Stieleria varia: one gene and its partner. The protein of the gene in region 1 interacts with the protein of each later gene in a pairwise test. Links are inferred from orthologs where the notes say so. Each region holds a gene or a part of one and is shown in the gene's direction. Other genes may lie near its edges.

What was found.
Region 2: the proteins of Pla52nx_RS30965 (region 1) and Pla52nx_RS29770 interact in binary tests that used the Escherichia coli proteins (3 or more experiments, as listed by UniProt). The link is inferred for Stieleria varia from one-to-one orthologs.

The regions. Positions count from the first base shown.
Region 1 is NZ_CP151726.1:9,151,008-9,167,463, forward strand. Bases 5,928-9,238 are described here. They hold Pla52nx_RS30965 (sensor histidine kinase), read left to right. Parts: upstream 5,928-6,287; coding sequence 6,288-9,038; downstream 9,039-9,238. Other genes in these bases: kdpC (potassium-transporting ATPase subunit KdpC), read left to right, coding at 5,928-6,283; Pla52nx_RS30970 (response regulator), read left to right, coding at 9,035-9,238. In the rest of the region: Pla52nx_RS30935 (sulfite exporter TauE/SafE family protein), read right to left, coding at 1-693; Pla52nx_RS30940 (MarR family winged helix-turn-helix transcriptional regulator), read right to left, coding at 690-1,184; Pla52nx_RS30945 (potassium-transporting ATPase subunit F), read left to right, coding at 1,599-1,691; potassium-transporting ATPase subunit KdpA, read left to right, coding at 1,707-3,377; potassium-transporting ATPase subunit KdpB, read left to right, coding at 3,478-5,562; more of kdpC, read left to right, coding at 5,714-5,927; more of Pla52nx_RS30970, read left to right, coding at 9,239-9,754; Pla52nx_RS30975 (transporter), read left to right, coding at 10,161-11,036; Pla52nx_RS30980 (porin), read left to right, coding at 11,076-12,659; Pla52nx_RS30985 (hypothetical protein), read right to left, coding at 12,875-13,882; Pla52nx_RS30990 (alkaline phosphatase D family protein), read right to left, coding at 13,923-15,503; Pla52nx_RS30995 (phosphate ABC transporter ATP-binding protein), read right to left, coding at 15,620-16,378; phosphate ABC transporter permease PstA, read right to left, coding at 16,375-16,456. UniProt on the Escherichia coli protein: Member of the two-component regulatory system KdpD/KdpE involved in the regulation of the kdp operon. KdpD may function as a membrane-associated protein kinase that phosphorylates KdpE in response to environmental signals.
Region 2 is NZ_CP151726.1:8,778,446-8,794,379, forward strand. Bases 1,937-4,725 are described here. They hold Pla52nx_RS29770 (PTS sugar transporter subunit IIA), read left to right. Parts: upstream 1,937-2,985; coding sequence 2,986-3,465; downstream 3,466-4,725. Other genes in these bases: Pla52nx_RS29760 (hypothetical protein), read right to left, coding at 1,937-2,012; hpf (ribosome hibernation-promoting factor, HPF/YfiA family), read left to right, coding at 2,440-2,796; Pla52nx_RS29775 (HPr family phosphocarrier protein), read left to right, coding at 3,465-3,797; ptsP (phosphoenolpyruvate--protein phosphotransferase), read left to right, coding at 4,156-4,725. In the rest of the region: Pla52nx_RS29750 (agmatine deiminase family protein), read right to left, coding at 1-789; Pla52nx_RS29755 (alpha/beta hydrolase-fold protein), read right to left, coding at 786-1,682; more of Pla52nx_RS29760, read right to left, coding at 1,725-1,936; more of ptsP, read left to right, coding at 4,726-5,901; Pla52nx_RS29785 (TIGR03936 family radical SAM-associated protein), read left to right, coding at 5,955-6,719; Pla52nx_RS29790 (Rne/Rng family ribonuclease), read left to right, coding at 6,943-8,547; Pla52nx_RS29795 (SDR family NAD(P)-dependent oxidoreductase), read left to right, coding at 8,657-9,421; Pla52nx_RS29800 (UbiA family prenyltransferase), read left to right, coding at 9,421-10,299; Pla52nx_RS29805 (RNA ligase family protein), read left to right, coding at 10,911-11,648; Pla52nx_RS29810 (AAA family ATPase), read left to right, coding at 11,645-12,760; Pla52nx_RS29815 (RNA polymerase sigma factor), read left to right, coding at 12,877-13,458; Pla52nx_RS29820 (protein kinase domain-containing protein), read left to right, coding at 13,455-15,934. UniProt on the Escherichia coli protein: Seems to have a role in regulating nitrogen assimilation.

The DNA.
Region 1 (16,456 bases):
TTTCAAGTCAGCTCGATACAGGAGCACGAGTGTGGCGTAAACGAGCATGTCGATACCGACTCCGGTAATCGACGCCACAATGCCGCCGGCCAACCCAATGCTCAAGCCAATCGGCAAGTCAAACCGACGCCAGTGCTGCGTTATCCCTTCGGCAGCAATCAACTCCTTGAGCTTGACCAAGTGCATGATCCCAAAGCTTGCCCACACCACGCCGAACAACAGCTTCACCCACAGGTCGGGAATGAACGGGGCGATCAAGGCGACTCCGATCGGTGTTCCGATCAAGGAGCCAAGCATCGAAGCCCCCAACAATCGCCAGTGCAACGGTCGACGGGCGTTGAGAATGTAGATGCTGGCCGAGACCATGCCGATCGACTGCACCGCCAACCCGAAATTTCGGCCTAGCGAACCGGGCATTTCAAAGATCAGTACAAGTACTGGAAACCCTACCGTCCCGCCTCCCATCGGCGTCGACCCAGCAACATAAGAACCGAATGACATCGCCAACGCGATCGGCCAGTGTGAAATGACGGTGCTCCAGTGCCCGCCCATGATCACGATCAGCGACCAAACAAAATAGAAACCTGCCAGCCAAATCAAAAATGGCATCATGCGTCGCAAGGAAACCAGCATTCGTACTACGACCGTTGGACTGGTCGCATTTGGACTGGGTGCATCTGCCGTCGCGCTCACGATAGCCATCCCTCGCTGGCGCTCCGATGGGGCTTTCTCACCATCTTCAGCAAATCAATCAGTTGCTCTTTTTCTCGCTTCTTAAGATGCCCCACTTGCCGCTGGTGCATTTGGAGAATCGCGTCATGCATCTCGTTCACCAACTTGAGACCTTGCGGAGTGATCGACGCTTCCACAATACGGCGGTTGGCCCGAGGTCGAGTCCGCCGGACCCACTTCCGCGACTCAAGACGATCGAGCATCCGCGTGATGTCGGGCGCCTTTGAAATCATTTGCCTGCTTAGCTCCATCGTCGGGACTGGGGCCGGGAGGTTCGACTCGAGAATCCGCAGTACGTTGTACTGTTGAGCCGATATTCCAAAGTCCGCAAGGCATTCGTTTTCAATGCCCCTCAAGATGTCGTACGTCTTCCACAGGTCCAGAAAGACTTTTTGCGAGAGTGAATCGAACGGTATGGCACTCGCGTCCGCGGCTTTGACTGTACTTTCCATTCCGCGGATTCTGCTCAAAGCATTCTCGTTCGTCAAGACGACATTTGTTGCAACGAATAAAAAGCTGACGAGCGGATTGACATGCTATGCCACGAGCAAACGACTGCTCGACTCCATGCTCCAGGGCCAATTTCGAGGCGAACAGGGTGGGGGCAACGCCATTTCAGCCTCGCTGCTCATTCAATGCCATCGCCCCCTTTGGCGGAGCCCCCGCCTCGCTTACCACGTCTTGCTCGCGATCTTGACACCTTCTTGATGTGTTCGTCGAGAGTCTTGAGCCCCACTTAATACGGGCATTCCTAGACTTATCCGATGAAAGGAACAAGTGGTTCATCATGTTTGCGTTGGGGATCGTAACGTTCGCCAGCTTGTTTGGTTTTGCGATTCTTTGCGAGCGACTTTAAGGACTAAACCATGGAAATGTTGCTGAACATCTGCGTCATCGCTGCCACCGTCTTTGCATTCGGCTATCTGGGATTCGTCATCCTGTGGCCGGAGCGATTCTAAGTCAAAGGGAAAACAATGCTAGGACTCTCCATTCCGTTGATCATCATCGGGGCTACGATTGCGCTTTCATGGCCGCTGAGTCGCTACATGCGTTGGGCCATGGACTCAATGGGCTCGTCGTCACCACCGAATCGCTTTGATTCACTCGCTGTTGGTGTGTTAGGAAATGCTGCTTCCAAAGGTCAAACATGGAAGGAATACTGCGTTTCGATGCTCGTGTTCAACGTGTTTATGTTCGTGGTTGTGTTCACGATCCTTACAACTCAACAATGGTTGCCTCTGAATCCCGACGGTAAAGAAGGGCTGGAAGCGAGCCTTGCTTTCAATACCGCAGCCAGCTTTACCAGCAACACGAATTTGCAGCACTATTCGGGTGAAGTTTCGATGAGCTACCTGTCCCAGCTTGGGGCACTGATGTGGTTGCAGTTCGTCAGTGCGGCAACCGGATTGGCTGCGGTGACGGCGCTCTGTCGTGGGCTTTCGGGTCGAACCAACTTGGGCAATTTTTATCAAGACGTGTGGCGAGCGACCGGATTGATCTTGCTGCCGTTGGCGTTTGTGCTGGCAAGTTTGCTGGTGTTGTTCGGCACGCCGATGACGCTAGAGGGTGCTGCGGTGGCAACGACACTGGAAGGTGCAACCCAGACAATTGCCCGCGGGCCAGTGGCCGCCTTTGTGACGATCAAACAACTGGGCACCAATGGCGGAGGATTCTTCGGTCCCAACTCAACGCACCCGCTGGAGAATCCGAGTTTCTTTACCAACGTGCTGACCAACATGGCAATCATCTTGATTCCCATGGCGACGGTTTGGATGTTTGGCTGGATCACGAATCGAATCAAGCATGCCGCAGTTGTGTTTGCCGTGATGCTGGTTATCTACACAGTCTTTGTAGGCTCCGCGGCGATGCTCGAAAGTCAGCCGACGCAAGCGTTTGCTCGGCTTCCCGTTGAAGCGGACATGAACCTGGAAGGGAAGGAACTGCGGTTCGGCACGACCGCAGGCGCGTTATGGGCTGTGTCCACGACATCCACCAGCAACGGGAGTGTTAACGCGATGCACGATAGCCTCAATCCGTTGACCGGTTTGTTTCCGATGGCAGGGATGTGGTTGAACGTAATCTTTGGTGGTGTCGGCGTGGGGCTGATCAACATGTTCTTGTACGTGATCACCGCGGTCTTTTTAGCGGGGATGATGGTCGGACGAACGCCGGAGTACTTGGGACGCAAGGTCGAAGCCCGCGAGATGAAGTTGGCGATCCTGGCGTTGTTGGCGCACCCTTTCTTCATCTTGGGCGGAGCCGCGATCTTTGCGTCGAGCTCATGGGGACTGGCCGCTCTAAATAATCCCGGCAGTCATGGTCTGAGCGAGATCATCTATGAATTCAGTTCGGCGGCGGCCAATAACGGGTCTGGCTTTGAAGGTTTGGGCGACAACACGGTGCCTTGGAATGTCGCGACTGGCGTTGTGATGTTGCTGGGCCGTTTTATCCCGATCATTGCTCCGCTGGCGATCGTCGGCTCGATGGCTGCCAAGCGAGCGACTCCTGAATCCTCAGGAACCTTTCGCGTGGATACGCCGACGTTTGGTGTCGTTCTCATGGGAACTGTTCTGATCGTTGGAGCCCTGTTGTTTCTGCCGATCGCCGTGCTGGGACCGATCGCTGAGTTTCTCACGGCAGTGTAGGGCATGCACAAAGTGGCGTCGGCCGTTGGCTGACGCTGGGATGCTTGTCGACGAAGAGTCGACACCACCGTTACTTCAACTTCTTTCAAACGAACTAACAATGAGTACTACAGCACAACCTCACTGTACGAGCCCTGCGAAGAAACGCAGGGACGCAGTCACTCTGCTCAATCCAAAACTGCTGATTCCGGCGGTCGGCCGGGCGGTCACGATGATGAATCCTGTCACGATGATGCGCAATCCAGTCATGATGGTCACGGAACTGGGAGCTGCCCTGACAACGCTGGCAACCATTGCAGCGGCCGCTAATGACACCGCTGGCTTTGAATATTTCTTGGCAATCACCGTCTGGCTATGGCTAACGGTTTGGTTTGGTAACTTCGCAGAGTCCGTCGCGGAAGCACGTGGTCGCGCGCAGGCGGACTCTTTGCGGAGTGCCAAAACCGACGTCATGGCGACCTTGGTTGCCAAACCAGGTGAGAAACTCGGTCGCCAAATTCCTTCTTCTGAATTGACCGTTGGTGATCTAGTGGTGGTGCGGATCGGCGAAACGATCCCAGCGGACGGGGAAGTGATCGAAGGCGTTGCCAGCGTGGACGAAAGTGCGGTGACGGGCGAAAGCGCCCCAGTGATTCGCGAAAGCGGTGGAGATCGTTCCGCGGTGACCGGTGGCACGCGAGTCATTTCGGACTGGCTGGTCATTCGGGTCACGGCCAAGCCAGGCGAAAGCTTTCTTGACCGCATGATCGCGATGGTCGAAGGCGCGCAGCGTAAGAAATCGCCGAACGAAATCGCCCTTACAATCGTGCTCGCAGGGTTCACTCTGGTGTTTTTGCTGGTCTGCTCGACGCTTTACCCGATTGCCCGCTATTTCGATGTGACGATCGATGTGCCAACCATGGTCGCACTGCTCATCTGTCTGATACCGACAACGATTGGTGCCCTGCTGGCGGCGATTGGAATCGCTGGCATGGCTCGCCTCGGACAGGCCAACGTGATGGCCATGTCAGGTAAAGCCGTCGAGGCTGCCGGTGATGTCGACGTGCTGTTGTTGGACAAGACCGGGACGATCACACTCGGCAATCGCCAAGCGGCCGAATTCCGACCTGCTCCGGGCGTTGACGCTGCGGCACTCGCCGATGCCGCTCAGATGTCTTCCTTGTCGGACGAAACAGCGGAAGGCCGTAGCATCGTCGTCTTGGCCAAGCGTGAGTTTGGACTACGGGGGCGTGAATTGGAGGAATCGCAAGCCGAGTTCGTGCCGTTTACAGCACGAACACGGATGAGCGGAGTGAACGTGAACGGTCGACAGATACGCAAGGGTGCGACTGACGCCATTCGCAAGCACGTGGAGGATCAAGGTGGTGAGTTTCCCGAGCAGGTCGCACGCGACGTCCAGCAGATTGCCAGCGAAGGAGGGACACCGTTGGTGGTTTGCGAGAACGAACGCGTACTCGGTTCGATCTATCTGAAAGATGTTGTCAAAGGAGGGATCAAGGAACGATTCGGTGAGCTTCGCAAGATGGGTATCAAAACTGTCATGATCACTGGAGACAATCCCCAAACCGCAGCAGCGATCGCAGCCGAAGCGGGCGTTGATGACTTCCTCGCAGAAGCAACTCCCGAGGCCAAACTGGAGTTGATTCGCAAGTACCAACAAGATGGTCGCTTGGTCGCGATGACGGGTGACGGCACCAACGATGCGCCGGCGCTGGCACAAGCCGACGTGGCGGTGGCGATGAACACGGGAACGCAGGCGGCAAAAGAAGCGGGGAACATGGTCGACTTGGATTCGAACCCCACAAAGTTGATCGACATTGTTTCGGTCGGCAAACAGATGCTGATGACGCGTGGTGCGTTGACGACATTCAGTATTGCCAATGACGTCGCCAAGTACTTTGCGATCATCCCCGCGATCTTCATGGTGGCGCTGCCCCAACTTGCTGTTTTGAACGTGATGGGACTCGCGACTCCACGCAGTGCCATCCTCTCGGCGGTCATCTTCAACGCGATTGTCATTCCGTGCTTGATCCCAATTGCGATTCGTGGCGTTCCTTACCGGGCCATGGGAGCAGCGGATTTGCTGCGACGCAATCTACTGATCTACGGTCTCGGAGGTCTCATCGTGCCATTCGTGGGCATCAAGGCAATCGATTTCCTCTTGGTTGCCACAGGTCTGGCTTGATCAGATTCCGACATATCACTCCGTCTGCTTGTATCAACCGTTTGGGCGCTACCCTGATGAAGCAGGATAACCGGGGCTAACGCCCAAACGGCTGATGAATCCGGATCATCCCCGAGTCCCACTCACCAACCAACACTGATAGGATAGAACGATGAACAACTTCTTTTCATCTTTGAGACTGACCGTCTCGAGCCTCGTCATTTGCTCAGTGATCTACCCGGCGGTCATCTTGGGTTTTGCGATGGTCGCCGCACCGGAATCACGGCAAGGAAGTCTGATCCGCAACGAGACGGGTGAAGTCATTGGATCACGTTTGATTGCTCAATCGTTCACTCGCCCGGGCTACTTTTGGCCACGTCCCTCAGCAGTCGATTACGATGCCAGTGCAACAGGAGGCAGCAACTTATCGCCGACCAACCCGGCGCTGACCCAGAGAGCTGCAGGTGGCATCGCGAAGCTGAATCTGAAGAGTGGGCAGAAGGTACCTGCGGACTTGGTAGCGGCATCTGGTTCGGGCTTGGATCCCCATATTTCGTTGGCATCAGCGAAATTGCAGGCCGACCGAGTGGCCGCGAGCCGAGGTTTGCCTTTGTCCGTTGTAGAATCGCTCATTCAAGACAACTTGAATGGCCGAGCTTTGGTGGTCCTTGGCGGCGAACCGATCGTCAATGTTTTGACGCTGAACATTGCGCTCGATCAAGCGATTGCGGATAAGGAATAGGCGGATGCAAGACAATCGCCCCACTCCCGAACAAATGTTGGCGCGACTGCAAACCGAAGGCGACGACGGTTTGGCGGCCAAGCGACGAGGCCGGTTGAAGATTTTCTTCGGCTATGCGGCGGGTGTGGGGAAAACGTACGCGATGCTGCAAGAAGCCCAGCGTCTTAAGTCTGATGGACACGAGGTGGTCGTTGGATACGTGGAACCGCACGGGAGACGGGAAACGGAGGCGTCGCTCGAAGGCCTCGAGCAATTGCCACTACGCCAAGTCAACCATCGCGGAGCACTGCTGCAAGAGTTCAATCTCGACGCCGCACTATCGCGCGAGCCGGAGATCATCTTGGTCGATGAACTGGCTCATACCAATGCGCCGCAATCGGTGCACTCCAAACGGTGGCAAGATGTCGAGGAACTGCTGCAAGCCGGTATCGACGTTTATTCAACGTGCAATGTCCAACACGTTGAATCGCTGAATGACATCGTCGCCAAAATCAGCGGAATCGTCGTCCGTGAAACCGTCCCAGACGATGTCTTCCGACGAGCAGATGAATTAACGATCATCGACATTGCACCAGAAGAACTGCTCGCTCGGCTGAAAGAAGGCAAGGTGTATGTGCCGGCGCAGGTCGAACGGGCACTGGAGCGTTTTTTTCGCAAAGAGAACCTGTTCGCTCTCCGAGAACTTGCTTTAAGACGTGTGACCGAACGCGTTCACGCCGATGTGGAAACAGCGCGTCACGGACACGGAGGCAACGATGTCTGGCCGACGGGCGAGACGCTGTTGGTGTGCGTCGGTCCAAGTCCTTCGTCCGCCTCCGTCATACGCTCGGCGAAACGATTAGCCAATGCTATTCAAGCCGAACTTGTTGCGGTGCACATCGAAAACGCATCGACACAACAACTACCGTCCGAGGCACGCAACCGCTTGGTGAACCACCTGCGGTTGGCCGAGCGACTGGGAGCCGAGACGGTCACGCTGGCTGGCGACGATCTGGTAGCGGAAACATTGTCCCTGGCTAAGCGAAAAAACGTCACCAAGATTGTGATCGGCAAGTCGGACGCTTCTCGCCGTTGGTTTCGTCAGCGTGCGTCGATCACGGATCGCTTGATTCAGGACAGTGGGGAAGTCGATATCTATGTGATTCGCGGTAAGGCGACTGGCGATTCGATGGTAGGCAACGACCCCGAAACTCGAGCCCCATCGGCGTCGACGCAATCGAAACTGTTTGGATGGCTCGGCACGGTTGGCATTCTGTGCTTGGCCACCAGCTTGGCTTGGCTGTTGGATCGGCTAGGTGCCTCGGAAGCTAATATCGTGATGGCATTCCTGCTCGGTGTCGTTTGCGTGGCGCTACGGTATCGACGCTGGCACGCGTTTGTTGCCTCGATGGGTGCTGTTCTGCTGTTCGACGTCTTCTTTACCACCCCGTACTACACCGTCGTGGTCGATGATGCGCAGTATCTTGTGACGTTCGCTGTGATGGCGGTTGTTGGCCTGATCGTGACCGCCTTGACGCGCCGATTGCGCGAGACACTTTGGCAAACGCAGCGGAACACTCGCCAGACCGAAGCTCTCTACCAATTGGGGCGAAAGCTTTCAGGAATCAGCGGACAACAGTTTCTTGCGTCGGAAGCCGAACGAGCGATTTCCGAACTCTTTCAGTTGCAGGCAATCGTGTTGCTGCCGGACGACGGAACGTTGAGGCCCGTTTTTCATCGTGAAGCTTCGTTTGCAGCAGACCCATCAGAGCTGGCCGTTGCTCGATGGGCATTTGAGCACGAGATGATTGCCGGGCGAGGTACCGAAACGCTCGCCGCGTCCCAAGCTACGTACCTACCTCTGCTCTCGCCCGCGGGAGCGATGGGAGTTTTAGCGATTCAAGCCGAAGATGTGGAGCCGTTGTTCATCCCCGAATCCAGACGCGTTCTGGAAGCTTACGCTTCGCAGTTGGCATTAGCATTGGAACGAGATCGGCTGGCCATCGAAAGCCAAGAGGCGACGTCGGCGGTTGAAAAGGAACAACTTCGCAGCACGTTGCTGACGTCTCTTTCACACGACTTGCGAACTCCATTAGCGGTTATCTGCGGCGCGTCCAGCAGTATACTGCATGCCAATTCAAAACTAGACACTGCGACACAGCACGAACTGCTTGAAACGATCCACGACGAGTCCGCACGGCTGTCTCGTCTGGTTGAGAACCTATTGCGTTTGACGCAGCTTTCATCAGGACACGTCGAGGTCTCGAAAGAGTGGTTTCCCGTGGAGGAATTGCTAGGATCAGCCCTCGGCCGACTCGAACACAGCTTGAGTTCGCGGAACATTCGGATTGACTTGAAGCCGTCGATGTTGATGGCGCATTGCGACAGTGTTTTGATCGAGCAAGTGTTTATCAATCTGCTGGAAAACGCTTGTCGCTATTCACCGGCTGAATCCGAGATCGAAATTCGTGGCCGGCAAAAGGGCAAGCGAACGATTCTGGAAATCGCGGACCACGGTCCGGGAATTTCAAAAGGGGATGAACAAAGGGTGTTTGAAAAGTTTCAACGTGGAGAACAATCCAGCACGGATTCTCGGGGCGTCGGCTTGGGGCTAGCAATTTGCAAAGCGGTGATGGATGCTCATGGTGGAAAGATTTCGGTTTTCAACGCAGAATCTGGGGGTGCCGTCTTTCGGCTAGAACTCGTCGCCGACGAAATGCCACCGACTGCAGGAGAACACACCGAAGACTCGCTAATCAGCGGTGCCGAACAATGACTGACAATCTAGCCGATGGTCGATTGATCGCAGTGATCGAAGACGAAGCACCGATCCGAAAGTTTCTGCGAGCGAGTCTCAGAGCCGAAGGCTATCGCGTGGCCGAAGCGGATACGATTCAGGGTGGATTACGAATGATTACCCAGGAACCTCCGGACTTGATTGTTCTCGATTTGGGATTGCCCGACGGCGATGGCAAGTCATTGATTGTCGAGATACGAGAGTGGTCGACTGTTCCAATCATTGTCGTTTCCGCACACGACCAAGAACGAGAGAAGATTGCCGCGCTCGATGCGGGTGCTGATGACTACCTGACCAAACCCTTTGGAGTCGGAGAATTACTTGCTCGCCTGCGAGTCGCGATTCGGCACCACACAAAGACATCAAGCAGCTCGGAAACCCAATCGCAGATCTACCGTCATGGGCGGTTGCGTGTCGAATTGGATTCGCGACGTGTATTCCTCGATGACGACGAAGTACGGTTGACCAAAAAGGAGTTCAATCTTTTAGCGTTACTAGCTCGAAACGCCGGCCGAGTGATGACACACCGCAATCTGTTGAAAGAAATTTGGGGACCACACAGCACACACGAAAGTCACTATCTCCGCGTCTTCGTGGCCAACTTGCGAAAGAAACTCGAAGCCGAACCCGCTCGCCCCCGGTTGATCATCACCGAACAAGGCGTTGGCTACCGGCTAGCAGAGTCCGAAGAGTGACACCGCTTTGATGTTGCTGCAAGATCGCGGTCGAGCAACGATGCGTCGTGCAGTTTGGTGGCGTCTTGACGCACCTTGGTTCGTTGAAGTGCGGCTCTGGGAATTTGGCGATTGTGCGGGTCATTCAGGATTGCCGTCGCTTCACGGGGTGCTGTCTCCCTTTGAAACTGGCGAGAGTGACTCCAGAGCGTCGACGAAATCAAAGTGAGGAGCAGGCTGGATTTTTTGCACCAGCAAGGAAGCAATGATGTCGAAAGTAGTGCTAGCAATATGCTTCGTAGTCGTCAGTCTTAATAGCAGTTACGGCCACGATGGCCTTCGCGGGCGTGCAGATAAGCACGCACCTGCCGCGTTGATAGGTGATCACCTTCATGATCCCGGAGAGTGGATGGTCGAGTATCGGTACATGAATATGTACATGGATGGCAATCGGGCCGGGACTCAACGCCTTAACGACACCGACGCCGTTGCCTTTGGGGCGACCAGCAACCCCGTTACCAACCGAGGTGCGTCGCCGACCAACATGACCCACGAAATGCACATGGTTCATCTGATGCGGGGAATGACTGAGGATGTGACTTTTTATGCGATGCTCATGCTGCCCTCGATCACGATGGACCACATTCGTGGACCGATGAATCCGGCAGGTCCCGGCACTTCATTTACCACTCACAACAGTGGATTTGGCGATACAACCATCGGCGCACTACTTCGTCTGTATAGCGACGAAGACGACGATCTACTCTTCAATCTGGGTGGCTCGGTTCCGACAGGAGACATTTTTCGAACCACTTCGATTCCGACAGGCGGCGCGGTCGAGCAACCTTTGCCGTACCCGATGCGTCTGGGTTCAGGAACGTTCAACGCTCGCCCCGGAGTGACCTGGAAACGGTATTTTGAGTTTGGATCGTTCGGATCGCAACTTCAAACTGATCTGCCAATCGGCCGAAACTACCGAGACTATTCCGTTGGTGATGAGTTCCGTCTGAATTCTTGGTACAGCCATCTGGTCGGCCGAAATCTGTCGACCAGCATTCGTATCGAGAACCTGTGGCGCACGAACTATGACGGTGCTGATCCCATGACGCCGGATGCCGTCATCAGCACGAACGTCGAGAGTTTCCGCGGCGGCTACACACTCAACCTCGGACTGGGAGCTGCGGCACTGGTAAGCGGACACCTGCTGAACGTTGAGTTCATCCCGATGCTGCATCAAGACTTGGATGGAATTCAACTTGAAACCGACTGGTCGCTCGTGGCGAGCTGGTCGAGAAGTTTTTAGCGGGTAGCTCCGACGAAGAACTCACCCCGAAAAAACAACGTGAACGGATTCACCATGATGTATTCGCGTCCTCGAGCCGCGTCGCTCAGGACGTTTGGGCTGCTGCTCACACTGAGATTGTCGCTATTCATGACGGCACCGATTGCCGCGGCTCAGTCGGCTGATGATCCGTCCGCAGTTAATCCAAACTTCGAAACAGTTGAGTCCGACACATCGATCGCAACCATCAAGCAGCTACAACAGCAGCTTGAAGAGCAATCGCATTTGCTGTCTGACCTTCGCGAGCGTTTGGATGAATCCGAGCTGGCGTTTGGACTGATCTCGGATGTATCGGACGACTCGTGCACACCGGGGATGAGAGAACGAGTCGCCTTGGTGGCCGAGCTACCGGTGGAAGCAAGCTGTGACGTGGCAGCCTTGGGCGAGAAGTCACGCAAACTCAACTACTTTGTCGATTACAACCGCGGCTGGCGGATTGAACCGTTTGATCGACAAGAGCATCCTTTCGACTTGCGGGCGAACGGCTGGATTCAGTTCCGACACCACGAATTCTCACGACAGTCGGAATCATGGACCGACAACGCGGGCGTGACGAGGCCGATCCGGAACCGCAATGCGTTTGATATCGAACGTGCACGTTTGACGCTGAGTGGCCATGCCATTGATCCGCGTCTCAGCTACTTTGTGCAGCTCGATGGCGACACGGATGGCGGGGACACGGTTGACTTTTTCGACTACTGGTGGGCATGGCAACTGACCGATCAGTTCCAGATTCAAATGGGCAAACGAAAGGTTTCAGCTAGTCGCCAATGGTTGTTGGGCGCGCGGCTCACCCGCTTCATCGATCGTCCGATGGCCAATGATTTCTTCCGCCCCGATCGGACGGTCGGCATCTGGGGCATCGGGCAATTTGCAAAGCATGGCCACTACGAGCTGATGGTTGGCAATGGTTATCGCACGGCGAATTTGCCGAACTCCGTGACCGACACCCGGTTCACCTTCGCGGCGACCAGCTACGTTGACCCCAACGGCGACTTCGGCGGTCAAATCGTCGACTTCGATGGCACCACTTCGCCCTTGTGGCGACTGGGACACTCGCTGGTGTATTCGCCACAAGCTGGGAACGAATCGGGGATCCCTCTCGATGAAGCCGATTTTCTGAGACTTTCCGACGGAACTCGACTGACTCAGACGGGGGCGCTCGCCGCTGGAACAACCGTGTCCGATTTCGACTTGTGGTTCTACGGTGTCGATATGTCCTGGAAGTATCGCGGCTGGAGTGCGACATCCGAAGTCTTCTTACGTTGGATTGACGATATCACGGCAGACGGCGTGTTGCCACAAACCAATCTTTTTCAACATGGCTTCTATGCTGAAGGCGGACGATTCATCATTCCCAAAACGCTCGATTTGAATTTGCGGTACTCGCAAGTTGCCGGTGATTTTGGCACAGCAAGCGAGATTGCTTCCGGTTTCAATTGGTACCCTCTGGCCAAATCGACGATCAAGTGTTCCTTTGACGCAACCTATTTGGATGGAAGCCCGCTGCAGAATACCACCAGTGATATTCTTGTCGGCGACGACGGAGTCCTGTTCCGAAGTCAGTTTCAGGCCGAGTTCTAGGCGTAGACGGAACATTCACGCAGTCATTCTTAGTTCGACTGGTTCTGCTCAGTTGCATTGTCTTTCTGGGCGACGTCGGCATGCGGCGACTTGTGTTGAGCCTCTCGCGTCGAACGATTGCTGGCGGCTAAGCTACAAACCCGAAAAGAGAATAAGGCCGCTCTGAATTGATGCAGGGAATCGATTGCAGTGAAGTTTTTGATCGAGTTGTCGTCTTATCGTTTGTTGAGCGGCACGTCGCGAAAATGCACGTGGCAAGCTTTGCAGTTGTCGGCGATGATTTTGGCTTGAGCGGGAATCTCGGCGGGTACCTCAGCGGGCAGCGTTTGGCCGTTGCGACTTGCTTGCCACTGGGAAAGCAGCGTCTCTAATTTCCGGGCCGCGGACTCTGACTCACGCAGCATCCGCTTGAATTCTTCGGGCTCTGCGTTCACTTCTGGCGTCCGCAAGAGTTCGGTGTAGTGCTCGCGCAACAACAACGCCTCGTGGACAGGATCGAGGTCAGGATGCTTTTTGGGGGTCTGCCAGTTCGATCCCGCGATCAACTGGATGTGCTCGTAAGTGTGCCCCAGCCCCACCATCGCCTCTGCCATCGGGGGCACCTCAGCGACTTCGGGGAGTTCGGGCGAGAAACTGCTGAGCTCTGCTGTTGGGAGCGGACGCGACTGGCGAGCCGACTGGTACAGACCGACGTAATTCTTGTTCGTGCCAGCGAGTTCAAGGATCTCGATTGCTTTTTCTGGCTTGACGAGTCCCGCCGCGACGCAGGCAACGCTGGCCGCCGCCGGACTTCGATGCTTGCCGTGATGACAGTGGATGTAGACGGGGCCATCCAAAGTTTGAACTGCTTTGGCAAGTTCCCAGACACGCGATTCCGGCACACCGTCGTAGCCGTGTGGTAGATGGACATAACGAAGACCGTACTTTTTCGCCGCCTCCAGATCGGGTTTCATTCCATCGACACTGATGATCGTCTTGATGCCCAACTCGGCCAACTCCTTGAACGCGGCATCGCCTTCGGGAAGTCCACCTGAAATGACAGTGGCGTGCACTTGCACCGGATTGGGGAGATGTGACGCCTCCAATCGGCGAGGCAAGTTGTCGCTGTCCTGAGCCGTCACTTGAGAGTCACATAATCCAACCAGAACAATCAACACCACGACAAGCCAGCGGATGATTGGGCCGCAAAGATGAATTGTCGATTTGAGCTCATTCGCTTGCATGGTGATTCTTTATTGCTGGCAGTTGTACGCTGAACTTACGTTAGGCCTCGTTGATCAGCGGTTGCCCCGATTCTACCACGAAGGCGGCTCGTGAGGTGATTTTTCCGCCAGGCTGGGTGACTTGGTCGACGACACGATAGTCGGCGCGCCACTGGTTCGGTGTCACGTCGCAGAGGATGTATCCACGTTGCAAGTTGTGAAACTTGACACAGGGATTAGCGCTGAGTAACTGATCGATGTTCTTGGGTTGATCGACGCCGTTGCCGCCGCTGCTGAGCGAAGTCGCCACGAACTCGGTCGCCACGGGCTGTTCGTCCGGCTTGAGGTCATCGACACGAAGTTCATTGGCCCAGTTGCTGTGGATGTCGCCGGTTAGCACCACCGGATTACTGATCTTGCGGTCTCTCATGAATCGCATCAGTTCCATGCGTTCGAAAGCGTAACCGGGCCATTGATCCATCGAGTATTCAGGATGCTCTACATCAGCCACACGATTGACCAACCCCATCATGACCTGCTGTGCCAGAACATTCCAATGCGCGTTGGAACGCAGGAGATTTCGATACAACCAACCCCGTTGCTCACGTCCGAGCATGGTTTGCGTTTGGGCCATCGCCTCTTCATTCAGCGGAGACCGCCGGTCGAGATTGGGCTGATCGCTGCGATATTGACGGGTGTCCAGGACTTGAAAATCCACCAAACGACCAAACTTTGACTCTCGGTACAAACGCATGTCATGGCCGCGCGGCATGCAAGACGCTCGAATGGGCATCATCTCGTAATAGGCTTGGTAGGCGTTGGCCCGCCTTGCCAAGAAGGCGACCGGATCGACTTCTGCTTCTTCCGAAATTTCGCCGGCGCAGTTATTGTCGAATTCATGGTCGTCCCACGTCACGATCCATGGAGCGACCGCGTGCATGCGGCTGAGCAGCGGATCAAGTCGATACTGTGCGTGACGAATCCGATAGTCATCCAGCGACTGAATCTCACTTCCCTGATGCGTCCGCACTTTCCCGTTGCGGCCGGCCTCGTATTCGTAAATGTAGTCGCCCAGATGGAACACGAGATCGACGTTGTCTTCGACCATCTGTGCGTATGCCGTGAACAACCCCTGTTCGTAGTTCTGGCAAGAAGTCACGGCAAAACGAACTTTGTCAGACACCACATCCGCTGCGGGCATCGTCCGCGTGCGTCCAACCGGACTAATCGCGTCAGCGACAAGAAAGCGATAGAAGTACCAACGATCAGGTTGCAAACCGTCCACTTCGACATGTACCGAGTGCGCCAGTTGCGGAGTCGCCGTGTGAGTACCGCTGGCGACGATTTTGGAAAATGATTCATCGTCGGCGACTTGCCATTGCACATCAATGAACCGAGGGGGCATGCCACCGCCGGGCTGTAGCGGTGCCGTTGCCAACCGAGTCCATAGCACCACGCTCTGATCGTCAGGATCACCCGACGCGACACCTAAAGTGAACGGGTCGTTTGTGGGGGTATACGATTCGCCGGCGCTCGCTCCCGAAACTGAAATCGCATAGACCGAGAGCCCGGACGCGAAACTCATGAAGCGCCGGCGGGTCAAATTGCCGTCGATGATACGCTGCTGTTGTTGAAATTTCATGGTTGATTGACTCTGCAAAAACGACATGACAGGGTGTTGCTGCTGTCCCACTCGATTGCCCGAGAGTGATTGTAGCGTTTCCTCAGCGGCACAAAAACGGACCGGAAACCCCCAGGTCACCCCCTGCGTCCGGATAGGTACGATGCGACGATCGGGTTCGTTGATTCCTTAAAGACCGCCTCCGTTTCGCCTTGCTCCACGATTCGACCGACGCCATCCTGAGTCCAGAAGACTGCGACCTGGTCGGACAGCCGGCGCGCTTGAGCCAGGTTGTGGGTGACGATCAGAATGGTGTACTGTCCTCGCATCGAGCTGATCAATTGCTCAACACGCTCAGCCGACAAGGGGTCGAGCGAACTACACGGCTCGTCCATCAGCAGGACTTGCGGTTTGAGTGCGATAGCGCGGGCAATGCAAAGCCGCTGCTGCTGGCCACCGGATAGCTCTAGTGCCGACTGATCCAGCCGAGTGCTCACCTCGTCCCATAAACCGACGTCCCGAAGTACGGATTCACAAATCTGCTTCAATTGCCCTCGATCGCGAATCCCATGCTCACGAAGCGGCAGTTCCAGGTTGCGGCGAATGGACATTGCAAAGGGATTCGGCTTCTGAAAAATCATGCCGATATGACGACGTAGTTCGACAGACGATGGAAAGACTGTTCCAATGTCTTGCCCATCAAACTGAATCCGACCGCTCACGCTGGCGCCTGAGATGATCTCGGTCAAGCGATTGAGTGCAGCGAGGAAACTGCTCTTGCCGCATCCCGATGGCCCTACCAGCCCCAGGATCGAACCCGGCCTTGCTGTGATTGTCACGTTACGAAGCACCATCTTGCCGTTATACGAGACGGAAAGGTTTTCAGTGGTGATCAAAGCGAACCTCCTGCGACGCCCCGATTCTGCAATCCGGCAAATCGAAGCAACAACGCCGTAACCGCATTGATCAAAAGC
Region 2 (15,934 bases), 380 kb from region 1 along the record:
CGGCGGTGGGATGGGCAATCGATGGGCCTTCACTCGGGGAAGCGTTTGCTCGCCCCATTGTTGTAGCTGCCGAAAATTTGCTTCCAGACCAACTGCGTTCTCATCATCGGCGTCATCGCAAACGGCGACAACCACGTTTTGCGTATCCACGAATCGGGCCAATTGATCGATGTGTCCATCTGTATCGTCGCCGATCAAACCGCCACCGTCGATCCAGTTGATTTCGCGAGCGCCGGTCAGCTCGATCAAGTGATCCGTGATTTGCTGCTTGGTCCAGCCGGGATTTCGCGTGTCGGTGACCAGGCATTCGCTGGTCGTCAGCAGTCGCCCGGTTCCGTCCCACTCCATCGCGCCTCCTTCCACGCACAAGGGGCTGTCGATGACTTGCAGGCCGATGTGTTGGGCGAGCTTGGGCGCGACCGCGTCGTCGGCGTCCCACGGTGGGTACTTGCCGCCCCATGCGTTGTAACGCCAGTTGATCGCGTGCATGGTTTGCGTTTCGTCGTCGACCACGAAGGAGGGTCCGTAGTCACGAATCCATGAATCGTTCGTCTCGATGTCGATCCAGTGAACGGAGGGAAGCTGCGACGCCCACTGCGATTGTGCGGCAATGGTTTGTTGGTCTGCGAGGACACAGACGTTGACGTGGGGAGCGAGCTTGCTGATCCAGTCGCGGTAGACCGGAGGAACGTGCTCATAACGTCCCGGCCAAGTCTCCAGGCTGTGCGGCCACGTCAACCAGATAGCGGATTGAGGCTCCCACTCCGCCGGTACTCGAACAGGTTTCACTTACGTTCCTGGGAGAACAGCCATTGAAAGAAGTCATCGCGTGCAAACGTCGCTGACCAACTGTCGTGGTTGACTCCCGGGTATTCGACATAGCGAACTTCGGGAGTATGCCCGGCCAAGGCCAACGCACTGATCATCTCACGCGATCGATTGACCGGAACGACGCTGTCGGCACCGCCGTGAAACGCCCAGACGGGAATGCCGTTGTAGAGCGGCGCCCAAGCCGGGATGCCGCCGCCACAGACGGGGGCTGCTGCGGCGAAGAGTTGGCTGTGATGGGCTGCGGCATACCAAGTGCCAAAGCCGCCCATCGAAAGCCCGGTGACGTAGACTCGCTGAGGATCGACTGGGAGGGTTTCCTGGAGCGACTGGACCAGTTCGATGGTCAGTTGCATCGGGGAGGATGCCTCCTCTTGCAACGAGCGTTTACCGGTCGCTTCGCTCCAGTTCACATTCACCCATTTGTCATCCGTGGGGCACTGGGGAAACACGACGAACGCGGGGTATTGTTGACGCCGGTCGTCGCGGGCAAATTCAGCGGCCCCGTGTACCAGTTGTTTGGCGTTGTCGCTGCCACGTTCACCCGCACCGTGCAAGAACAAAACCAGCGGGTAACGCTTGCCCGGCTCGATGACCGCCGGGGACATGATGCGGTACGAGAGCGATTGGCCAGTTTCGCCGCGATGCTGGTGAGCGTGATAAAGAGTCAAAACGGTCTCTTTGTCGGGTCGATTTGCGTCGGGTCGATTTGCGGAGGACTCCGCTGGTGACTGAGCATGCATGACGCCGGGGGACAAGAGGCAGGTCAATGCGGCGACAAAACCAAGCAACGGAAAAAATCCGAGTCGGGATGGTTTTATCGCGATACCCGGCAAACCGATGAAGTGGGACATGCGAACCTTTGCGGGTTGACTCGACAGGTTTACTCGGCAGGTTTACTCGACCTTGATCTCTTCTTTCACTTTCTGAACAAAGTGAGGCGATTTGCCGCCCTTGCTGAGCTCTTTGGCCCGTTTTTCGGCTTCTTTTTTCTTGTCGAAATCAAAAACCGCGACACGCTTCAGGTTTTGGCTGAAAACGCCCCAGTAGAGTCGCAAGCGTACATTTTCGGCGGTCTTGGAGCGTTTCGACGAAGACTTCTTTTTTTTCTTCGCGACAAGCGCTTTTTCGGCTGCTTCGGCTTCGGCAGCTTTTTCCTTACGATTGACGACCTTTCGGGCCATGGACGGTCTTGGGGGGTGAAGGTGTGGAAGAGGGGAAAATGGACACGGTGCCGAACGCGGCGAAAACGGATCGCCTGGACGACTGTTCTCTCAAATCCTGCGAATTCAGCGGGTTTTCTTGCAAAACAGAGGCCAGCCTCTCCACGAGCGGTTCGCCCCCCCTGACCTTGCGAGGAGGCGGATGGTGGAACGCCACAAGCGGTCTGGTCCTGATTTGAGACCTAGAAAACTACCACGGTTGGACGTGGAACGCCAGACGCCAAACGGCATCCCACCCCATTGCCCGTCGAGGAAAGCTGATAAGCTGGTGGAAATGATCGCTACCCGAGAAACCCATTCTCGCGTATGCTCTTGAATTGTGGGCGCGGTCGCGCCAACGAGTCCCCTCCGAGGAGGGAAGAGAAAACTCTTCTGAGAGAAAACGACAATGCAGGTAAGTGTCTCGGCGCGTCACGGGAATCTTCAGCCCGGAGATCAACAGCTCATTGAGGAAAAAGTAGCCAAGCTACGTCGGCTTTACGACCGCATCAATGCGATCGAAGTGACGGTGGACTTGGAGAATTTGGATAAGCCGCAGGTGGAAATCCAAGCCTCGATCGAACACGCCGACGACTGCGTTGCCACTGCCGATGCATCAACGGTGATTGCCGCACTTGATACGGTGATTCCTAAGATGGAGCAGCAGCTTCGTCGATTGAAAGAAAAGAAAACCGGCCACCGCGCCACTGGACACAAACATTTAGACAATCCCATAGATACCCCTGCCGAAGCCGAGGAATCGTGAGAACAGTCGGCACAGCCGGCCCTCGCGATTGCCGCGGTACTTTGGCGGACGCCCACAGGAGCATTGCCGCCACGTGGTTCGCTTGCACTCATTCACCACCGACATCGGAATCGATCCGAGGGGCGTGACGAATGAGAGGTCTAGTGCGCTGACGAGAGGTACATGTTTCCAAAAGAGGAACCACACCCCATGAAGTTTGCAGATTTTATCAGCACCAAGTCGATTCAAGCCGAGTTAAAGGCGGTCACGAAAGAAGAAGCGATTAAGGAACTGGTTCAGAGTCTATTGGACTCTGGCGAAGTCGCCGCGGATCAACGTGACGAGATCATCGCTGCCATCATGAAGCGAGAAGAGCTTGGTAGTACTGGAATCGGTCGCGGTGTTGCCGTGCCCCACACAAAGCATCCCAGTGTTCAGAAGCTGGTCGGAACGGTGGGTGTCAGCGAAGAAGGCGTTGATTTCGACTCGCTCGACGGCGAGCGTGTTCAGCTTTTCTTCCTGCTGATCAGCCCTCCAGAACGGCCCGGTGATCACCTTCGAGCACTGGAAAACATTTCCCGACAGCTTCGTGACGAAACGTTCTGTCGTTTCTTGAAACAAAGCAAGACTGCAGACGACATCAGTCAGTTGCTGCAGGAAGCCGACGACAACCAATTTGCATCCGGCTGATGTCCCAACCTCTGTCTCGCACCGTCGTTGTTCGCAACTACCAAGGTTTGCACGCCAGGCCAGCAGACATGCTGGTCCGGCTGGCTAATCAGCATCAGTCGCAGATCATGATCGGGCGTGGCGGAGAAGCCGTGGACTGCAAGAGCATTCTGTCACTGCTGACGCTGGGGGCGGCGCAAGGAACAGAATTGTTCGTGACCGCTCAAGGCACAGATGCCCAGAGGGCATTGGATGCGATCGAAGCGTTGTTCGAGTCGGCGTTCGACGAGCCCACCGAGTTAGAGAGCCACATAGAGTCAGAAAGAGGTGCCGAGCCCGCAGGGGAAACCTAACGGCTGACGCCCAATCCGTGCATTTCGGATCAAGCGGACGATCGCGTTCGCTCAAAAAGTTAATACACAACAAGAACACAAAGCTGATGGATCGGTTCGTGCCGCATCAATCGCTAAGATGTCCTCCTTGCCCCGATCTCCGGTGCGAGGCGGTCATCAACGACACTGCCACGGGAACACCCTGTCCGACAACTCGCCGGACAGCTCATTGCCGCCAAAACACTTGTCACTCGCAAACTTGTCGAGCAGTCATCTGCTACCACGACATCGACGACGAAACAGGCTGTCCAAGCGAATCCTGGAATGCAGCGTCCGGCGCTGAGATGCGATACCGCGTGCCGCAGTCCGTTGACCAACGATGGTCGAACTACAAGGAATCCCCGTCTCGCCTGGAGTTGCGATTGGCCCAGCCCTGATTCTGGACGCCGATGGTTATCGCATTCCCCGCTCACTGATCGCCGCCAAAGAAGTGGCCGATGAGTACGCGCGCCTGCGTGCCGCGGTCGACGAAGTCTCCAAGAAGCTGGAAGAGAGCCGCTTGGAAACCGCAGCCGTTGCCGGACAGCACACCGGCGACATCTTTGCCGCTCAATTGCAGATGCTGCATGATCCGCGACTGCAAGCCGAACTGCGGCGACGCATCGAAGTGGAACATCACGCGGCCGCCTATGCGGTCAACCGTGTTCTGAACCATTATGCCGCCGCCCTGAGACGGCTGGACAACCCGCTGCTGGCCGATCGCGCCGAAGACGTCATCGACATCGAAAAGCAATTGTTGTTCCAGCTCGGCGCCGTCACTCGCCAGCCGCTGAGCGATTTGACCGAACCGGTGATCGTGCTTTCGCACGTCTTGACGCCCAGCGAAACGGCGAACTTGGATCGGCGATACGTCCAAGGTTTCTGCACCGAGACCGGCGGTCCCGGTGGTCACACCGCCATCGTCGCCAAAGGACTCGAGTTGCCCGCCGTCGTCGGCATCGGTTCCTTCATCGAATCTGTCAGCGATAACACTCGCGTGATCGTCGATGGCGATCGCGGTCGCGTGATCATCGATCCCGATGCAAAAACCATCGCCGGCTACGAAAAACGTCTGCAACAGCGTCGCAACCTCACGGCGCGGCTTTCAGAACTCGCCAACATTCCCGCCGAGACCATCGACGGCGTGCGAATTCAACTCAGCGCCAACATCGAGTTCCCCGACGAGACCGCCACTTGCCTGCAACGCGGTGCTGACGGCATCGGGCTGTACCGGACCGAGTTCTTGTATCTCGCAAGCAGCGAAGAACCCAGCGAAGAAGACCACTACGAAGCCTACAGCCGAGTCGTCCGCGAGATGGAAGGCCGGCCGGTCGTCATTCGGACCCTCGACTTGGGCGCCGACAAGATGGGGCATCGACCGCTCGCCGAACAAGAACACAACCCGTTCCTTGGACTTCGCAGTATCCGCCTGAGTCTGCGAAATCTGGATCTGTTTCGACCCCAACTCCGTGCCATCTTGCGAGCCGCCGTCCACGGTGACATCCGCGTGATGTTCCCGCTGATCACCACCATCGGTGAGCTTCGCCAAGCACGTATGCTGCTCAACGTCGTCGCGCAAGACCTGGAGGAATCCGGTATCCCACATCGCAGCGACATTCCCGTCGGCATGATGGTCGAAGTCCCTGCGGCGGTCGTGATGCTGGATCGCTTCATCGGCGAAGTCGACTTTTTGAGCATCGGTACCAACGACTTGGCCCAGTACACCTTGGCCGTCGACCGTAGCAACGAGTACGTCGCCGATCTGTATCAATCCAGCGACCCGGCTGTGTTGCGACTGATCCGACAGAGCGTCGAGATCTCCGACCAACACCAAACGCCGATTTCCGTCTGCGGTGAAATGAGCAGCAATCCGGGACGCGCCCTGTTGCTGATCGGCTTGGGCGTTCGCCACTTGAGCGTTCCTCCTTCGGCTCTCTTGAGAGTCAAGAAAGCGATCCGCAGCGTATCCATCGAACAGTGTCAAGCCATTGCGGCTCGCGTGATGTCTCTGGAGGCCGCACGAGATGTCGACCTGTATTTGCTGGATCGATTGTCAGAACTTGTCCCCGAGTTGATCGTGACGTGAACGGCTGCAAAGAACATTGATCCTGTGGAGAGAGACTTCGCAAACGCTTTGAAATGAAATCACCCGAACTCGAAATCACGAACAACGACGACGCTCAGGAATCACCTGAGTTGCTGCGGGTTCGGTATCGAATTCGCTTTTCAAAAACGGACCTTCTGCGTTGGACCAGCCACCGTGACTTGGCTCGTTTGTGGGAACGTCTGCTGCGGCGTGCCCAGTTGAACTTGTCGATGACGGAAGGCTTTCACCCCAAGCCACGCGTTGGTTTCCCCTCCGCACTCGCGTTGGGCACCGAGAGTCTGGACGAAGTCGTCGAAATCGACTTGGCCGAAGAGCTGGCCCCACAAGTGCTGTTGGATCGGCTGGCCGATGACCATCAGCCCGGCTTGACCATCAAGAGCGTGCAACGCATCCCTGTGGAGGCGGGCAAGGCCAAACTGCAGCGAAGCGATTTTCAGGTCGCGTTGCCCGATGGCGTTAGTCCCGACGAACTGCGATCAAACATCGAACAGTTCCTCGGTCAAGAAACCGTGACGATCATGCGTAAGGACAAGCCGCTGACCGTCTCGGTGAAAAAACAAATCAACAACGTGATGATCGAAAACGGAATGCTGATGTTTTCGCTCATCGCCGCCGATGCCGCATCGCTACGTCCGAGCGATGTGCTGGATCTCTTGTCCGCTAGCGACTGGATCGAGCGTGGCACCAAGATCACGAGATCGGCCGTGATCCTCGCTAAAGAATGCGAGCCCAATTCGGACGCTCCCCTTGCCGTGGCGACTTCGCTCCCAGCGAGCGATCCGCCAACGGCCAACTGAACGCTTAACGAGAACACCATTGCCCCCCGATACAACACTAGCCAGCAACACACCACACCCTAAATCGCCTCACAACGAAAACATCCTGCCTGACGGCACCACCACGAGCCAGTTCGACCTGCCTGACACGCGGAGCGCAGATCGGCTCGATCACCAAACACACGAATTCACTTCGAGTTCTGAATTTGAATCAGACTCGGTCAACCACCCCAGAGGTGTCAAAATGCGAAAAGAAATGTTGATGAACGTGCTCCAACCAGAGGAGAGCCGCATCGCCATCTTGGAAAACGGACGACTGGACGAACTGTACGTTGAACGCAAGAGCGTGGAAGCTTTTGCGGGCAACATCTACCGTGGCAAGATCGTCAATCTCGAACCCAGCATCCAAGCCGCCTTCGTCGACTTCGGCGTCGGACGCAACGGTTTCCTGCACATCAGTGATGTCGAACCCCAGTACTTTCGCCAAGGCGGTTACGACCCTGAAGAGATCATGCGGGAGTCCGATGAAATGGCGGAAGCCGCAGCCAAGCGAGCCCGCGAATCGGGACGTGGCAGCAAACGTGCCTTCAAAGGCGGCCGCCCCCGCAACAAGCCGCCCATCCAAGAAATCTTTCGACGCGGCGACGAAGTCCTCGTGCAGGTGATCAAAGAAGGCATCGGAACCAAAGGCCCCACGCTCAGCACGTACATCTCCATTCCCGGTCGCTATCTCGTCTTGATGCCCGCACTGGGCCGCGTCGGTGTCAGCCGCAAGATCGAAGACGACGACGACCGCAAACGCTTGCGTCGCTGCCTACTCTCAATCAACCCGCCCAAGGGACTCGGATTCATCGTCCGCACCGCCGGTGCCGGTCGTAGCGAAAATGAATTGCAACGCGACATGGAGTACCTGCTGCGTCTGTGGCACGCGATCGTACGTCGCGTCAAAACCAATCCCGAACCGGGCGTGCTGTACGAAGAAAGCGATCTGATCATTCGCACCATTCGTGACATCTACAACAACGACATCGATCAAATCCTGATCGACCAAAAAGAAGCCTACGAGACCGCTCGTGAGTTCCTCAAGATGGTGATGCCTCGCGCAGTCGATCGTCTGAAATTCTACGACGGCTCGGTGCCCCTGTTCCACAAGTACAAACTCGAAACCGAGATCGTCAAAATCAATCAACGGCAAGTCAAACTGCCCGAGGGCGGTTCGATCGTGATCGATCCCACGGAAGCACTCGTGGCGATCGACGTCAACAGCGGCAACTTCCGTGGTGACGACTCCGCCGAAGAAAACGCGTTTCGCGTCAACTTGGCCGCCGCCAAAGAGATCGCACGCCAGTTGCGTCTGCGTGACCTCGGCGGCGTGATCGTCAATGACTTCATCGACATGCGAAAAGAAAGCCACCGTCGCAAAGTCGAGCGAGCCTTACGCGACGCCATGGCCAACGATCGCGCCCGCACCAAGATCCTCCGCACGAGCCCGTTCGGCCTGATCGAGATGACGCGGCAACGTATCCGACCAAGTTTGAAACGCAGCATCTATCAGGATTGTCCTTGCTGCGAAGGTCGCGGGTTGGTCAAGACCGCCGAAAGCATGTCGATCGAAGTCGTCCGCATGCTGGCACTGGCGGTCCGTAACTCACACATCCGCCGTGTCACCATTCGCGTCAATGACGCCGTCGCTGCTCACCTGAATAACCAAAAACGTCGCAGCGTGATGGAAATGGAAGACGTCGGTAAGATGACCGTCCAAATCCTCGGCAGCGAAGGCCTGTATCCCGAGCACCTGGAAATGGACTGCCGCGACGAACAAGGCGAACGCGTCGAAATCGATTCGTAATCGACTCGTAATGGGATTCGCCAGAATTCCCGTCCACGTCAAACGCGACTCGGCACGTCAAAACGCCGTTGGTGTTCCATCCTTCCATCACCGCTCGTGAGTCCACCCAATGACATCGACTCCATCCGCCACTGATCGCCCTGTCGCACTCGTGACCGGTTCAGGGACCGGGGTCGGTCGAGCCTGCATTTGGCAACTCGCCGAACGTGGATTCGATGTTGTTGTCAACTACTCACGGAGCGAGGCCGAAGCGATGGAAACGGTCGCCGGTGCTGAGCAACGCGGTGCAACGGTGTTGTGCATTCAATGCGATGTCTCCGACGATGCGTCCGTGGTCGAGATGATCGGTCAAATCCAATCACGTTTTGGTCGTTTGGATGTTTTGGTCAACAACGCCGCGACCACGAGCTTCATTCCGGCGAAGCAACTGGATGATTTGACCGAAGCGATGTGGGATCGCATGTTGGCGGTAAACCTCAAGGGACCGTTCTTCGTCACGCGAGCGGCATCTGTGTTGCTTGCCCAGGGAGATGGCGGTTCTATCGTCAATGTCAGTAGCGTTGCCGGACTGACCGGCAGCGGTTCGTCGATCGCGTACTGTGCCACCAAAGGCGCCCTGAACACGATGACCAAATCCTTTGCCAAATCCCTCGCGCCCGCCATTCGCGTCAATGCGATTCTGCCCGGACCGATCGACAGCCGGTGGATCCGCGAAGGAGACCCGAGCTGGGATATCGACGCCATGGTCGCCGGATACCCGATTCCCAAGGCATCTTCGCCCGACGACATCGCGACCGCCGTCTTGGCTTTGGCCATTGACACCAAGATGGCCACCGGACAACTCCTCTGCGTCGACGGTGGTCTGACGCTCTGATGACCGAGAGGTCGACGACTCGACGGGTGATCTCCGAATGCGTGCAGGTCATCAAAGTCGCCCGACCGGGTTTTTGGCCGACGCACCTTTGGTTTTACGTGCTGCCCCTGGCGACACGGGAAATGTTCCACTCGCCCGCGTTCTGGCTCGGATGCACCTACGTCTGCTTTCCCCTGGGATTGTTGTTGTACGGCTGGAATGACCTGGGCGACGTCGCCAGCGACTCGATCAATGACCGTAAAGACAGTTGGCTCTTTGGTGCTCGCCCCGACGCCACCATTCGCCGTCACCTGCCGGCCTGGATCGCGGCGGTCCAAGTCCCCTTTGTGATCGCGATGTGCTGGCTGGGCGGTGCAAAGATGTTGCTCTGGTTTGCCGGAGTGGTGTTGGTCAATTGGACGTACAACACGTTGCGATTCAAATCCAAACCTGTCCTGGACTTGCTCAACCAGTCGGGCTACTTGCTGATCTTTGTGTTGGCCAGTTGGTTGTGTGGTGTTCCCCAGATCAACGCCGCCGCAATGGTCTTCAGCATGCTCTTCGCAATGCAGAGTCACCTGTTCGGCCAACTCATGGACTTGGATGCCGACTTGGCTGCTGGCCGACGATCGACCGCCGTGATGATTGGTGCAATTCCAGCCAAACTGCTGTTGGTTGCGATCATGTTGTGCGAAGTCGCCATCGCGGCGGCGTTTTTCCGTTCCCCCATCGTCGCCTGGTTCATGGCGTGCGGAGCCACGTTCTTCGCCCTGGACACCGCGTTTGGCCCCAAGCGTTACCCCGTCTGGTTCACCAAAGCATTCTTCGTGCTCTGGAACCTGATCGTCATCGTCACCATGCACTGGGTCTGGCAATACGGACTGTTCCTGCTGGATTGACACGTAGTCGCGTCTCTCCGAACGTGAAAAGTATTGTTGCTGCATATGACCGTGAAGCGGTCATCGCCGGTTCATTCTTCACGTTCCCAGCAATCCCCTCAGTCGCGGATGCGACGACAGCATACAGCCTGGGGCGCGAGCCCCAGGTGAACACCGCCCGACGCCGCCAACAAGCCGCGGAGCGGCGACAGATTGCATCCAGACCACCGCGTGCTGTGGTCTACACCAAACGTTTTATGCTGTCGCTGCTCCGCAGCTTCTGGGTGGACTCGCTTGCAGAAACATGGGGTTGGCACCCCATGCTGTATGCTGTCGCTGCTCCGCAGCTATCGGAGCTAACCCGGGGTGCGCTGGCTTCGCCGCGACCCCAGGCTATGTTGTTTAACCACTTCGTGGTCGGCTTGGAGAATAAGTGTCCACTCTCGTTGCCAAAATCACGCGAAGCGATGATTGCTACGTGGATTTCGCGACACTTATTTTCCGCACGTTGCCCCGAGACGCGAAGGTTCGAGCCTCGGAGAGGCTCGACTACGTGAAGAGTGAACCAGAGACTGGTCTATTGTGTCCACACACAACCATCCTGCCGAACTTTTTCCACCACGAGGATCATCATGGGCGCTTCGCAGGGCGACTTCGTAAAGTACCCGCGGACGCCGCACTTGTTTGGGTCACGCGGGACAGCTGACGACCGGCACCTCGGTCAACGGGAATCCGACGGGTTTCTTAGTGATGATTCTTTGATCGTCGAGGAAAAGATCGACGGCACCAACGTCGGCATCCACTTTGCCGACGGACAACTGCTGCTGCAATGCCGCGGGCATTTGATCACCGAAGGCATGCACCCACAGTACGATCTGTTGAAGCAATGGACGCTGGTCAAACGCGGTGTATTGGAGGAACGACTCGGCGAACAATTCATCTTGTACGGTGAGTGGATGTACGCCAAACATTCGATCTACTATCGCGAGCTGCCTCATTACTTCTTTGAGTTTGACATCTATGACAAGAACGCCGGTTTGTTTCTGACACTAACGGATCGACTGCAGAGACTCGATGGATCGGGCATCGAAACCGTCCCCATTGTTCACCGTGGTCAGGTCAAACGCTCCGACTTGGATTCACTCATCGGACCATCAGCGTTTGGCGCGAGGTTCGACAATCCGATGACCGGCAGTCAGGACAACCTGATGGAGGGAATCTATCTACGCACCGAGAACGCTGATCGAGTGACCGGCAGGGCAAAATATGTCCGTCCCGAATTCGTCGAAAAGATCAAACAAAGCACACACTGGCAACAACAGGCGATCACACCGAACGAACTCGTCGATACCGCGGACATTTGGTCATGAACTGGAGTGAACTCACACGACTGAGCCAAGACGAAGTGATCGCTTGGGCGGAGTTGCAACCTTGGTCGCAAGCCATGGCAGAGTGCCAGCAGGATGCGCAATGGCACGCCGAAGGAGATGTTTGGACGCACACCAAAATGGTTTGCCAACAGCTTCGCCAACTCGATGAATGGGCATCACTCGATTCGTCCGATAGGCAGTTGTTGCTGCTGACGGCATTGTTTCATGACGCGGCCAAGCCGGCGACAACGATCTTCGATCCAGAATCTGGGCACCTTCGTTCTCCCCATCATGCAGTCAGGGGCGAACACTTGGTTCGCAACGTCCTACGACAGTTGGATTGTCCGCTCGACCATCGCGAACGCGTTTGCTCGTTGGTGCGATATCACGGTCGCCCTGCGTTTCTCGTGGAGCGTGATGATCCTGCTGGCGAAGTGATTCGCATGTCATGGCTGAGCAATAACCGACTGCTGTATCTGTTCGCACTCGCCGACACACGAGGACGCAAAACGACATCTGATTCCAGGCCTGAAGAAAATCTTCTCTACTGGAAACTCGTCGCCGAAGAAAACGAGTGCTTGGACCGACCGTATTCCTTTGCCACCGACCACGCCAGATATCTGTATTTCAAGCAACCTGAACCCAACCTGCTCTATGTCCCGCACGAGGATTTTGCTTGCTCGGTGACGATGATGTGTGGCCTGCCTGGTAGTGGCAAAGACACGTGGCTCGCCAAGTATCACCCCGATTTGCCCGTCGTTTCGTTGGACGAGATTCGCAAAGAGTTCAACATCGATCCGACAGACGATCAAGGCCGTGTGATCCAAACCGCGACCGAGCGTTGTCGGCAGCACCTGCGATCGGGGACCTCATTCGCCTTCAATGCCACCAACTTGCTACGTCAAACACGGTCCCGCTGGACCGGATTGTTCGCCGACTACAACGCACAGATTCACCTCGTCTACTTGGAACCACCGCTGAGCGTGTTGCTGCGACAAAACCGCAACCGTGAGGCGGCAGTCCCCGAAAGCGTCATCCAGAAACTCGCCGCCAAAGTCGAACCACCGACCTGGCTGGAAGGACACACGGTCACACTGTCAACAGCCAAATGACAGTGTGACACTGCCGCTCTGTGGAGAAATCTTGCCGATTTAGACAGGATTTTTGGCGTGCGCCCATCGCCAATGCCACTCTACAATACGGACAGGCAGTCTCCGACAATTCCCAGATGCCAGACAATACACCATCAAAACCGACGCGTTTCAGCGACGCATCGCTGCTCGTTCGATTCCAGTCGGGCGAGGACGATGCCGCTACGGCCCTGTACACCCGCTACGCACAACGGCTGATGGATTTGGCTGGGCGAAACAGCGGCGACGATCTCTCCACTCGCGTCGACGCGGAGGATATCGTCCAGTCAGTGTTTCGGACGTTTTTTCGGCGAGTGTCCGATGGCCACTACATGATCCCCGAGGGTGAGGAGCTTTGGAAATTGCTGTTGGTAATCGCCCTGAACAAAGTGCGTTTGATCGCGGAACGTCACCGCACCATCAAGCGTGATGTCAGCAAGACCCAATTGTTGGGCGACCACGATCTCGGTCAGTCGGCAGACGCGAGTGATGTGCTGCGTCTGACGATCGAAGACGTTTTAGAGACACTCCCCGAACTTCATCGCGAGGTCGCTCGTTACCGTATCGATGGATACGAGATCGACGAAATTGCTTCGCGAGTTTCCACTTCACGACGCAGCGTCGAACGCATCCTGCAGTCCTTCCGCGCACGCCTCCGGACTAAGTTGGATATCGAGTGATTGACAAGCGATACACGATTACCACCGACGCAAGCAGCGAAGTCGAAGAACTGCTGGCTCGCTTTGAGCGTGATCGGTCGCAGGATGTCGTTGACTTAAGCGACTATCTTCTCCCCGACGACGACCCCGCGCACAGCGCAGTGGTCACCGAGCTTTGCCGGATCGACATGGAGCGTGCCTTTGAGGAGGGAAAGAATTCGCAGGCGTCAATCTACACGGAATCGTTTCCGGAGGTTTTTTGCGATGAAACACACCGCACTCAATTGGTTTTTGAAGAGTATCGTTTGCGACGACGAGCGGGCGAAGATATCGATCCGATGGAGATTGCGGGTCGCTACGGCATTGATGGGTCACGTTGGCCAAAGTTGAAATTGGGCAGCGGTGAATCCGGTAGGGCAATGTCGACGACTCGCCGGTTCCGAAAAGAAGATTTGGCGGTTCAGAGCGTCAAGTATCCGCGTACAGGAGACATTTTCGCCGGCTATCCACTTGGAGAGCGATTGGGCGAGGGCGCTTTCTCCCGCGTGTTTCTCGCCCGGCAACCCGACTTGGCAAGTCGCCCCGTCGTGCTGAAAGTGACGCCGATGGCGACGGACGAATCAGATCGTTTGGCGCGCCTCCAGCACACTCACATCATTCCGGTCTACTCCGTGCATCGCGAAGGCGACTTGTCATGCATTTGCATGCCATTTCTTGGAGCAACGACGCTCGCAGACTTATCACAACTGAGCGAACGATGGGCTTCACTCGACGGACCAGCGATCGAATTGGTTTCGACGATCGTTGATCGACGCCGATCGACAATCAGCATGGTCCAGGGAAACCCATCACCCGCCTCAGCGGTCGACGAATCTGGCGAACCCGACGAAACGGAGACCTCGCACGAGGGCGTCGGATTGGAGCAGTACGCGAAACTTGGTTACGTGGATGCTCTACTGCGTATTGTGACCGGAGCAGCCGAAGGCCTTGCGCACGCCCACCAAAGAGGAATCATTCACAGAGACCTCAAGCCCGCCAACATTCTTGTTGGTGATGACGGCAACGCACTCTTGTTGGACTTTAACCTCGCGACCGCTAGTTACGAACCAAAGACAAAAATAGTCGGCGGAACACTGCCGTATATGTCACCACAACAGCTTGCGGCTCTCGAAAACGGCCACCCTCCCGACGCCCGCGACGACGTGTTTTCGATGGGTGTGATTCTGTACGAATTACTGACTGGCCATCTCCCCTTTGATTGCCCGAGAGCAGGTGAGGAGTTTGAACTATCACGCGTGATTGCGGACCGGCGTCGAAGTCCACGTGAGGTGCATTCTCGCAACAAACATGTCTCGGTAGGATTGTCCGATATCATCAGCAGGTGCGTTGCTCCTGATCGTGAAGACCGATACGGCGACGCAACTGAACTGCTGGAGGACCTGAACTGTCATCGACAAAACCTACCATTGCTGCACGCCCCGAATCGTTCGATCCGAGAGCGTTTGACGAAATGGTCGGCGCGGCATCCAAGCATCACATCGGCATCATTCGCTGGCAGTTTGGCCGCGTTATTGCTGGTGGCTTGTGTGTTCTTGATTTACCAGCGGGGGCAAAAGATTGCTCGGTTTGACGCAAAGTTCCAGTGGCAAGATTTTCAAAATGAAGCGACCGTTGCGATCACGGCGTTGTCGAGTCCTGGGCGTGAGTCGGAGTTACTGCTAGATGGCGTCGGCCACGCGAGGCAGCTTGTAAACCACTGGATCGATCCCGCCACCCTGGACTGGAACTCAGAAGCTCTCGCGAACCACTTGGAACACGAATCCCGCGTTCAACTCAGTCAGCAAGTTTCGCGCTTGGCCTACTTGATGGCTGACGCCGAAACAGACATTGGCATACGATCGGGAGCGAAATCAAGAGTTTCGCATAGGGAAAGTGCGTTGAAGTGGAATCGCGTTGCCGCTGCATTTGACTCTCGAATGTCCCACATGTTGAATGAGCAGGACTTACGAATCAGACAGCTTTTCGAAGGTGGTCCTTCGGACCTGAGCATCACTGAGATCAAACCCAACTCTTCTGATCTGCGTTTGTTGGCAGCGAGCCGATCAACCGACGCGGCCACCTTGCGAGAACTGGCAAACGCTCAGTTGAGCAATGAACCGACAAACGTCGCCCTTTGGTTCTATCGCGCGATCGCTAACGCCCGACTCGGCGACTGGAACAGCGCGGTTGCGAGTATGGACGCATGCAACTCGCTGCAGCCTCGATCGTTGACCATCCTCTTTAATCGAGGGCTATTCCACCTAAGTGCCGGAGATGCACGAGCAGCAATTGGCGATTTCACCGAGTGTGTCGCAATCAAGCCAGACATGCTGACCGCTCGATTCAATCGTGCGGTCGCAGCCGAGCAGATGGGTCAATATCAGCTTGCACTGGATGACTTGAATGCCGTGTTGGAATCTGATCGAGCCACAACACGGATGGTCTTGATGCGTCGCAG